Regions from separate parts of the Clostridium sp. CTA-7 genome, predicted to be linked through region 3. Evidence: riboswitches for the same ligand, from Rfam matches in the RefSeq annotation. Region 3 holds a riboswitch; each other region holds the start of a gene.
What was found. Region 3 has a riboswitch for lysine ahead of ACYUEX_RS17170 (transporter substrate-binding domain-containing protein). Riboswitches for the same ligand answer to the same signal wherever they lie in the genome.
Positions count from the first base shown of each region.

Region 1: it holds a riboswitch for lysine, as region 3 does, so the genes downstream of both, ACYUEX_RS09900 (APC family permease) here and ACYUEX_RS17170 (transporter substrate-binding domain-containing protein) in region 3, are expected to answer to the same signal.
Region 2: it holds a riboswitch for lysine, as region 3 does, so the genes downstream of both, ACYUEX_RS12630 (Na+/H+ antiporter NhaC family protein) here and ACYUEX_RS17170 (transporter substrate-binding domain-containing protein) in region 3, are expected to answer to the same signal.

Region 1 is NZ_BAAAAV010000004.1:231,271-234,560, forward strand. It holds gene ACYUEX_RS09895 (sigma 54-interacting transcriptional regulator) at 1-173, opposite strand, end outside; gene ACYUEX_RS09900 (APC family permease) at 316-1,641, opposite strand; lysine riboswitch at 1,713-1,885, opposite strand; gene ACYUEX_RS09905 (heavy metal translocating P-type ATPase) at 1,948-3,290, opposite strand, start outside.
Region 2 is NZ_BAAAAV010000006.1:90,171-93,460, forward strand. It holds gene ACYUEX_RS12630 (Na+/H+ antiporter NhaC family protein) at 1-1,675, opposite strand, end outside; lysine riboswitch at 1,794-1,969, opposite strand; gene ACYUEX_RS12635 (aminopeptidase P family protein) at 2,047-3,288, opposite strand.
Region 3 is NZ_BAAAAV010000011.1:49,349-52,638, forward strand. It holds gene ACYUEX_RS17160 (amino acid ABC transporter ATP-binding protein) at 1-326, opposite strand, end outside; gene ACYUEX_RS17165 (amino acid ABC transporter permease) at 353-1,120, opposite strand; gene ACYUEX_RS17170 (transporter substrate-binding domain-containing protein) at 1,187-2,017, opposite strand; lysine riboswitch at 2,163-2,346, opposite strand; gene ACYUEX_RS17175 (PAS domain S-box protein) at 2,597-3,290, opposite strand, start outside.

The DNA of each region.
Region 1 (3,290 bases), on a different contig from region 3:
GGATGGCCATCTATTTTATCAACTACACCATCTTTATAAAGCTGATTTAAATATCTGCTTACATTAGCCCTATCTAAGTTCATAAAAGCACTAAGCTCGCTTGCTGTTATTCCTTTTTTACTTTTCATTTCTAACCGCTTTAAAGCATCATAAACTTCATTTATCTTACTCATATTTTTTAATATCACCCCAATGTAAACATTTATTTGCTATTAATTTTAACATACATTTATTTTTTTTACATTAGTAAAATTTTTTAATTCAAAATAAAAACCCTTCTAAAATTTTAGAGGGTTTTTTTCTAATATTTATAATTTAGTTTAAATTGCTTTTATTCTTATGGTAATTATATATATAAAATGGCACTCCTAATAACATAAGTATAAATCCCCACATTACAATTTCTGCTCCTGAACCATATATTGTCCATAATGTATATATAAATGCTAGTAATGGAATTATTCCTTTTTTAATGAAAATTTGTAAATTAAACTTACTTTCCCCTCTAAACATAATCATCATTTCTGCTGCTGCAGTTAATAAATATATTGGCAAAAATGCTAGCGTTGCTAATATAGTTATAAATGTAAATGCTGAAACCATACTTTTTTGGTAATTCATTATTAAAAGTATATTAACTAATATGGATCCAATTATTAAAGCATTAGCTGGAGTTGAATATTTAGAATGTAATTTCCCAAAACATTTAGGAAATACACCATCTTCTCCTGCTGCATAAGCAACTCGTGCAGTAGATAATAACCACCCAATAGTTGTTCCTAAAATACATATAACTACTGAAATTGCTAATGGCTTTCCAATTGATGTTCCTAAAATTTTAGTTAATATATCAGTAAGTGGCGCGGAACTTGAAGCTAATTCTTTGTTAGACATTACTCCCATACTAGCAACACTTATTAATATGTATATTACTGCTGATATTAGCATTCCATAAATAGTGCTTTTCTTAACATTTTTTTCTGGATTACTAATTTCTCCTGCAGTTACTGTGGCACTTTCTAAACCTACAAATGCCCATAAAGTTGATGTTGCCGCAAGAGGTATTGAATTTACTCCCTTTCCTTCTGGCATTAAAGGCAATAAATTGGAACTATCAAAATTTAAAAATGCTATTACTATAAACAATGCGAAAAATACAATTTTAAATACAGTTACAAACGATTGAACCTTTCCAGCTTTTTTTACTCCAACAATGTTTATAAATGTAAATATCCATAAGATAGAACTTGTATAAATTATTGATATTAGTGGATTATTTAGTGCTGGAATTATAGCTGCACTATAACTTGCCAATGCTACTATTATAGCTGCATTTCCTATCCATGAACCATTCCAATAAAGCCAAGCACTTAAAAATCCTGCAAATTCTCCAAAAGCTTCTTTTGTGTATTGATAAGCTCCTCCAGTAGATGGATACTTTGAACCTAAATTAGCAAAGGATATAGCTATTAAAATAGATCCTATAGTTGTTATTACCCATGCAATAATAGTTGCCATTGGACCTGATAATTCTGCTAATGTAGCAGGTAACATAAAAACTCCTGAGCCTATCATATTTCCACAAACAAGCATTGTAGCCATAAATAAAGTGATTTCTTTTTTCATATGTTTCTTTTCCATTTTTTTCTCCTAAAAAAAGTAAGCTCAAAGATTATTCTTTGAGCTTATATTTATTGCAAACTTTAGACAATAATAAAGATAGCTCTCCACAAAAATATTGTGGCAGTTTTGTATATATTTTATACAATCCCAGTATATAACCTTTAAGCTAATCTATATACTTCGGCAATAACCCCTTTCATATTAAATCATAGTGCTTACCTCATTAATATTACTTTTAGCTATTGCAGCCTCTACCAATAAAATATTAAATTTCCTTCTTAATTCTATCAAAATTTATATATATGTCAAGGAAATATCAACTATTTATACATTTGCCTTAAACTTTCTAAGCCTTAAGGCATTTAATAATACTGATACTGAGCTTAAACTCATTGCTCCTGCTGCTATCATAGGATTTAATAATGGCCCACCAAACACATGAAGAATTCCCATTGCTACTGGTATTCCTAGTACATTATAAGCAAATGCCCAAAATAAATTTTGCTTTATATTATTAATAGTTGCTTTACTTAATTGAATAGCCTTTATAACATCTATTAAATCACTCTTCATTAAAACTATATCTGCCGACTCTATTGCTACATCTGTACCTGATCCTATTGCAATTCCTACATCTGCTTGAACTAATGCTGGTGCATCATTTATACCATCTCCCACCATAGCAACCTTCTTATTTTCGCCTTGTAACTTTTTAACTTCATTTGCTTTATCCTCTGGTAATACTTCAGCTAAAACTATATCTATTCCAACTTCTTTTGCAATTGCTTTAGCTGTTTTTTCATTATCACCAGTAATCATAGCCACTTTTATTCCCATACTATGAATTGCTTTTATTGCCTTTTTACTATTTTCTTTTACAGTATCAGCTACTGCTACAATTCCTTGGATTTTATTTTCTACTGCTAAGAACATAGGTGTTTTACCTTCTTCTGCTAACTTATTTGATTTCTCTTCTAAATCTTCTAAGTTTATTCCCCTATCCTTCATTAACTTTTTATTTCCTAAAAGAATATTTTCATTTTCTATTTTAACTTCTATTCCATGTCCTGGTATTGCCTTAAAATCATTTATTTCTTTTAGTTTGAGACCTTTATCTTCAGCTTCTTTAACTATTGCCTCACCTAATGGATGTTCTGATCCTTTTTCAGCACTAGCTGCTAAAATTAAAATTTCTTTTTCACTTAAATCCATTGTTATTATATTAGTTACTTTAGGCTTTCCTTCTGTTATAGTTCCTGTCTTATCAAATACAATAGTCTCAACTTTATATGCAGTTTCTAACGCTTCTCCACCTTTTATAAGAACTCCATTTTCAGCACCTTTTCCTGTTCCTACCATTATTGCAGTAGGTGTTGCTAATCCAAGTGCACATGGACAAGCAATAACTAGTACTGATATAAATATAGTTAGTGAAAATACTGCTGACTCTCCTGATATATACCATCCTAATGCAGCTATAATGGCTAATATAATTACAGTTGGTACAAAATATGCTGATATTACGTCTGCAAGTTTTGCAATTGGCGCTTTTGTTCCTTGAGCATCTTCAACCAATTTAATTATTTGTGCAAGAGCAGTATCATCCCCTACCTTAGTAGCCTTATATTTAATAAATCCTGTTTTATTTATACTTGCTCCAATAACTT
Region 2 (3,290 bases), on a different contig from region 3:
CTAATATAGATATAGGTAGTACAATATACCAAGCTAATCCAAAACCCGCTGGAATATATCCAAATAAAATTGTAATTGCAGCTATAAATAGTGAATACCACATTTGAGTGTTAACATGAGCAATATGATTACAACCTGCTCCCATTGATGAAAGTATTGTAGTATCTGATATTGGTGAACAGTGATCTCCAAAAATAGCTCCAGTTAAAACAGCACTTGTACTAACTATTACATAGCTCATATCTGGATTCATTGAATAAGCTAGTGGAATTGCAAGTGGCATTAGTATTCCCATTGTTCCATAAGCCGTTCCTGTTGCAAAAGAAATAACTGCACCTAAGGTAAATATTAAACTTGGAAGCAAGAAATTTGGTAGTGATCCTGAAAGTAATGAAACTAGATATTTAGCAGTTCCTAAATCCTTTATTACAGAACTTAGTGACCAAGCTAATAATAAAATTACTCCTGTTATAAGTAATGGTTTCATACCATCTATCCATGTTTCTATAGCTTCAGAAACAGTAAATATTTTCTTAGATACTCCCATTATAATTGATACTATACTTGCTATTAATGCTGATTGGAATAATGCTACTGATGCATCTGATGCACTAAATGCTTCTTGTATAGCCTTAAATGATACTGGTGAATTAGTCATTATATTTTGAAGGGCAACATCTTCACCACCCATTATTACTGTATAACCACTAAAATAGAAACATATTAATGAAGCTATAACCAAAACACCTATTGGTATTATAGCATTCCATATACTTAACTCTACACCTTCCTTTGGTTCAAGGTCTGAATGATCTAAGTTAGAATCTGATGCAACTTCATCAACATTAGAGTTTAACCCTCTTTTTCTTGCCTCTACTTCTGCCTTATACATAGGACCAAAATCCTTTAATAAAACTGAGGTAATAAATACAAATACTAATATTAGTATATTATAAAATCTATATGGTATAGTTTGTAAAAACACTCCAAAAGCATCAACTTCTTGCCCTATTCCATTTATAAAAGCATCATTTATTAGCCCTACTTCTAACCCTATCCAAGTAGATACAATAGCTAATCCTGCTATTGGTGCTGCTGTTGCATCTATTATAAAGGCTAGTCTTTCTCTTGATATTTTCATCTTATCTGATACTGGCTTCATTATAGGACCAACTATTAATGAATTTGCATAGTCATCAAAAAATACAGCTAACCCTAATAATAATGTAACTAATTGTGTGCTTCTAGCATTCTTAGCCCTTCTTGCTAATGCTTCTGCAACAGCCTTAGCCCCCCCCATTTTAGCAACTAAGTGTATAACTCCCCCTATAACTAATACCTGAAGAATTATACCTGCATTCCATGGATCAGATAATGAGTTTAAAACTCTAGATACAAAATCTAAAAAAGATTGTGTAACTGCTCCAAGAAAAGTATTATCAACTAATTGAACTAAAAATGTACCTGATAAAGTTCCGATAAACAAAGATATAATAACATTCTTTGTTATAAATGCTAAAACTATTGCTACCACCGGCGGTATCAAAGTTAATAATCCGTAATGATTTGCATTAGATGTAGATTGATCTACCTCTGCTGCGAAAACTATTGATGTTGACATTAAAATCATCATCATAGTCATTAATATTAATCTTAGATTTCTTTTATTATTCATAATGCTCCCCCTATATATTTCATGAATAATTTAAGGGCAGAAATTAAAAAGAGCCTTGAGTTTTCACTCAAGGCTATAGATACACTTTAATTAATATTCTAAATAAAGTTAAAAATCCTCAAGCGATAGCTCACCACAAATTAAGTTTGTGACAGTGTTACACATATTTTGTGAAACCCCAGCCATATGATATTAAAGCATTAATCATACGCTTCGGCGATAATTCCTTTTCTATTAAATCAAAGTGCTTACCTCATTAATAGTACTCTTAATTATCGCGCCTCTACCCTTGTCGTTATTCATATTTAATTTACAGGATTATTATACAGTTTTTCACTAGTTGAATCAACCTTTAATGCCCAGCCTTAATTCTATTTAACTAATCTATTGGCCATAAATTCTTCTATTTCCTCTACTGTCTTAATCATTTCTTTAGTTAATACTTCATTTCCATTATCTGTTATCAAAATATCATCTTCTATTCTTATTCCTATACCTTCATTTTCTATGTATATTCCAGGCTCAACAGTATATACCATTCCAGCTTCAAAGGTTACATCCCTATTTTCTAACTCTATATCATGAGTATCCATACCCAAGCTATGACCTATACTATGATAATAAAATTGAGATACATCTTCCTTTTTAGAAATTAATCCAAGAGATATACACTCCTCTGCAACCCACTCTTTAGCCTTATTGTTTAAATCTATGAATTTAACTCCTGGCTTCATTTCTTTAATAACTCTTTCATTTACTCTAAGAACTGCGTTATAAACTTCTTTTTGCCTTTCAGTAAACTTTCCATTAATAGGGAAGGTTCTTGATATATCACCATTATAATATTTATATTGAGCACCTAAATCAAATAATATTAAGTCCCCAACCCTTAATTCTGAGTCATTACTTACATAATGTAAAACAGTTGCATTTTTCCCTGCTGCTGCAATAGTTTTAAATGCAAAGTCTTTTGCACCATTTTTCTTACAAATAAAATCAAAGTAAGCTTCAAGTTCGTACTCTTTTATGCCCGGCTTAGAATTTCTCATTAATTCTTTTACGCCTTCTATAGTAATTTCTATAGCTTTCTTAATCCTGCTAATTTCTTCTTCAGTTTTTATAAGTCTTAAATTTCCTATAATCTTATATGCATTTTTAATATTTATATTATAATACTTTTCCTTAATTTCATTTATATACTTATATGATGAATTATCTTTTTCTAAATCTAAATATATATTTATGTCTTCTTTATTAATTAATATTTTTTCTATAAACCCGTTAAAATCCCCTAAGTACTTAACATCTTCTATATCACAAATGTCTAATACTTCTTCTTTTCTAATAGTTTTACCTTCCCATTTTTCTGTAATATGATTTACCTCTTTTATAAATAAATGTTCATTAGTTTTTCCATTCATTTTCGATAAAACTAAAATATGCTTTTCTTCATCTATTCCTGTTAAATAATAAAAATTTCTATTTGGTGTAAAAGGATATTTTTCGTCTGCAGTTTTCTTTGGCGAATTACCTGCAAATAATATTAATAAAGAATTATCTTTAATGTTTTCTAAAACCTTATTTCTATTATTCTTATAAAACTCTTTATTCATAA
Region 3 (3,290 bases):
AATACCTTCATTTGTCCTACAACACAATTCTTTAATACATTATGGTTATTAAATAAATTAAATTGTTGGAATACCATACCTAGTTTAGTACGATATTTATATATATTATGGTTATCATCCAAAATATTTTCTTCATTGTAAATTATCTCTCCACCACTTGGTTTTTCTAAAAGATTTATACAACGTAGAAGAGTTGATTTTCCTGACCCAGATGAACCTATTATACAAACAACTTCTCCTTTATTTACTGAAAAGTTAATATCTTTTAATACTTCATGTGTTCCAAAGGATTTATTTAAATGCTTTATATCTATTACTTTTTCCATATTCTCTCCTCCATTAAACTATACTACTACAGTACTTTCTTCTTACGTAGTATATCTTCAGGTGTTTCTACTTGCATTTGATTACCTGCCATAATGTAATTGTCTGGACCATCTATTTTTCTTTCTATAGCTCTTAAAATTCTTGTAATTGTAAATGTCATTACAAAGTAAATTATGCATGATACAAAGAATGACTCAAAATATCTAAAATTATTTCCTGCAATTGATTTAGTTTGGAAAAATAACTCTGATACCGAAATTACATTTAGTACCGATGTATCTTTTATATTTATTACAAACTCATTGCCTGTTGCTGGTAAAATATTACGAATCACTTGTGGTAATACTACATTAATCATTGTTTGAGAATGTGTCATTCCAATGGCTTGAGCTGCTTCAAATTGTCCCTTATCTACTGAAACAATACCTCCTCTAACTATTTCTGACATATATGCACCTGTATTAATAGATACTATAAATAAAGCTGCTACTATTTTATTTATATCTATCCCTAAGAATTGTGCTGATCCATAATAAATTACCATAGCTTGCACAATCATAGGTGTTCCACGGAAAAACTCTATATAAATTGAAAGAATAGCATTAATAAACTTTAAAATTCCTCTTTTAATTCCTCTATCTGGTACTGGAATAGTACGTACAACACCTACTAATAAACCAATTAATGAACCTACTAAAGTACCAACTATAGAAATTAATAATGTCATTCCTGCCCCACGTAAAAACATTGGCCAGTTATTTTCAACAATTCTTATTATCCATTCTATACTCATCTTTTATTCTCCTTATTAAATATAATAAGAGGGAATTGGTTAAGGCTAACCAATTCTACTCTAGCTTTATTGAGCTGCTGGTTGATTTTTAATAGCATTGTCCATTATTGTTTTTTGCTCTTCTTGTGATATACCAGCTAAAATTTCATTTATTTTTTTAGTTAACTCGCTATTTTTTGCAAGCCCTACTGCTATTGCTGTATCTTCTGGTGATGTTACAAATCCATCTTTGAATTCAATCATTTTAAAGTTTGAATTAGCCATTTGAGCACTTACAGCTTCTGGTCTTTCTGTTACATATCCATCAATTACTCCTGACTCAAGAGCAACTCTCATAGCTGGAAAGTTATCCATAGCTGGTTGTATATTTACACCTGGAATTTGATCTATTACTGAATAATGGAATGTATTTAATTGAGCTGTTATTTTAGCTCCTGAAAAATCTTTTAATGAAGTAGCATTTTCGTAGGTTCCTCCATTTTTAACAAGCATAACTAAATCTGATGTATAATAGTTATCTGAAAAATCAATTGTTTCTTTACGCTTTTCTGTTGGAGACATCCCAGCTATTATTGCATCTATTTTACCTGATGTTAATGCTGGAACTAATCCATCCCACTCTGTTTTAACAATAACTAATTTTTTTCCTAAGCCATCAGCTATTTTTTTGGCAATTTCTACATCATAGCCTCCTGCGTATTCTGCACTTCCATCAATTTTTACTGCACCATTTGAATCATTCATTTGTGTCCAGTTAAATGGTGCATATCCTGCTTCAAGTCCCACCCTAAAGACATCTTCACCTTTATTTCCTGATGATTTTCCTGAGCCACACCCTGTTAGTGTTAACATTGCTGTCAATGATAATGAAATTAATAATGATAGTTTTTTCTTCATAGTAAATCCTCTCCTTTTTTATAATAAAAAAACCAACCTTTACTTAGGTTGGTGCTATCTTAAATATTCGGATAATTAACTATAAAAAAATAACTGAGCAAAGCTCAGGTCTACTTATATAATTAACCTAATCCTCATCTTTCCCATTTGAGATAGCACAACTTAATAAACCGGGACATTTATTAAGACAGTCCTGTAGCTCTTAACTACAGACCCAGCAAGTAATACTGAGAAATATTACAAACTTCGGCAAAATTTCCTTCTCATTAGCATCATCACCTTCTCAAGCTCCACTAAAAACTGTTAAATTTTGCGCCTCTACCTCACATATAAAAGTGAGGTATTTATTAAATTATATACAGTGTACAATCTTATTTCATTATTGTCAATACCTAAAAAAGAATTTTTTCAATATTTTATTAATTTGAAAATTTAGAACAATATATTATAATTAAAAAATTTAAGAACCCTAAATTTCCTTAGGATTCCTAAACTATATGTTATACATTCTAATTTATATAAAATTTATTATTAAATTTTATATTTTAAATCTTTGAACGAAATTATTAAGCTTCTTTTTTATTCCTCATTTAGCACCTTTTCAATGAATAATTTAACTATTTCTGGGTCAAACTGAGTTCCAGCATTTTTTCTTATTATTTCAATTGCATCAGATTTGCTTAAGTTTTTCCTATAAGGTCTATCTCTAGTCATAGCATCATAAGCATCAGCCACTGCTATAACCCTAGCTTGCCAAGGTATCTCTTCTCCTTTTAGTCCTTTAGGATATCCCTTTCCATCCCACCTTTCATGATGTGCTAAAGCATACTCTGCAATTGGTGCATATTCATTTAAAGAGCTTAATATCCTATATCCAATTTCAGGATGCCTCTTGATTTCTAGCCACTCAGAATCACTAAGCGAACCAGGTTTATTCAGAATTTTTTCATCAATGGCTATTTTCCCTATATCATGCATCAGTCCTGCTGTTCTAAGCTCTCTTATATTTGCATCACTTAAATTTAAAGTAGATGCTATTAAAGCACATAGTTCTCCAACCCGTATGGAATGCTTCTCTTCTCTTTCATTTTTTTCGTATAAAGTTTTTATTATTACCTCTATAGTCTTATACCTCATACTGGTACTTTCAGATAACTTTCGCCTATACATATAGTCTTCAGCTTTCTTAAATACTGCTAGCATTTCCTCATTCTCTTCTATTTTAGTTTTCCACCCATAAGAAATTGATACATTAATCGAATTAAATTTTTCC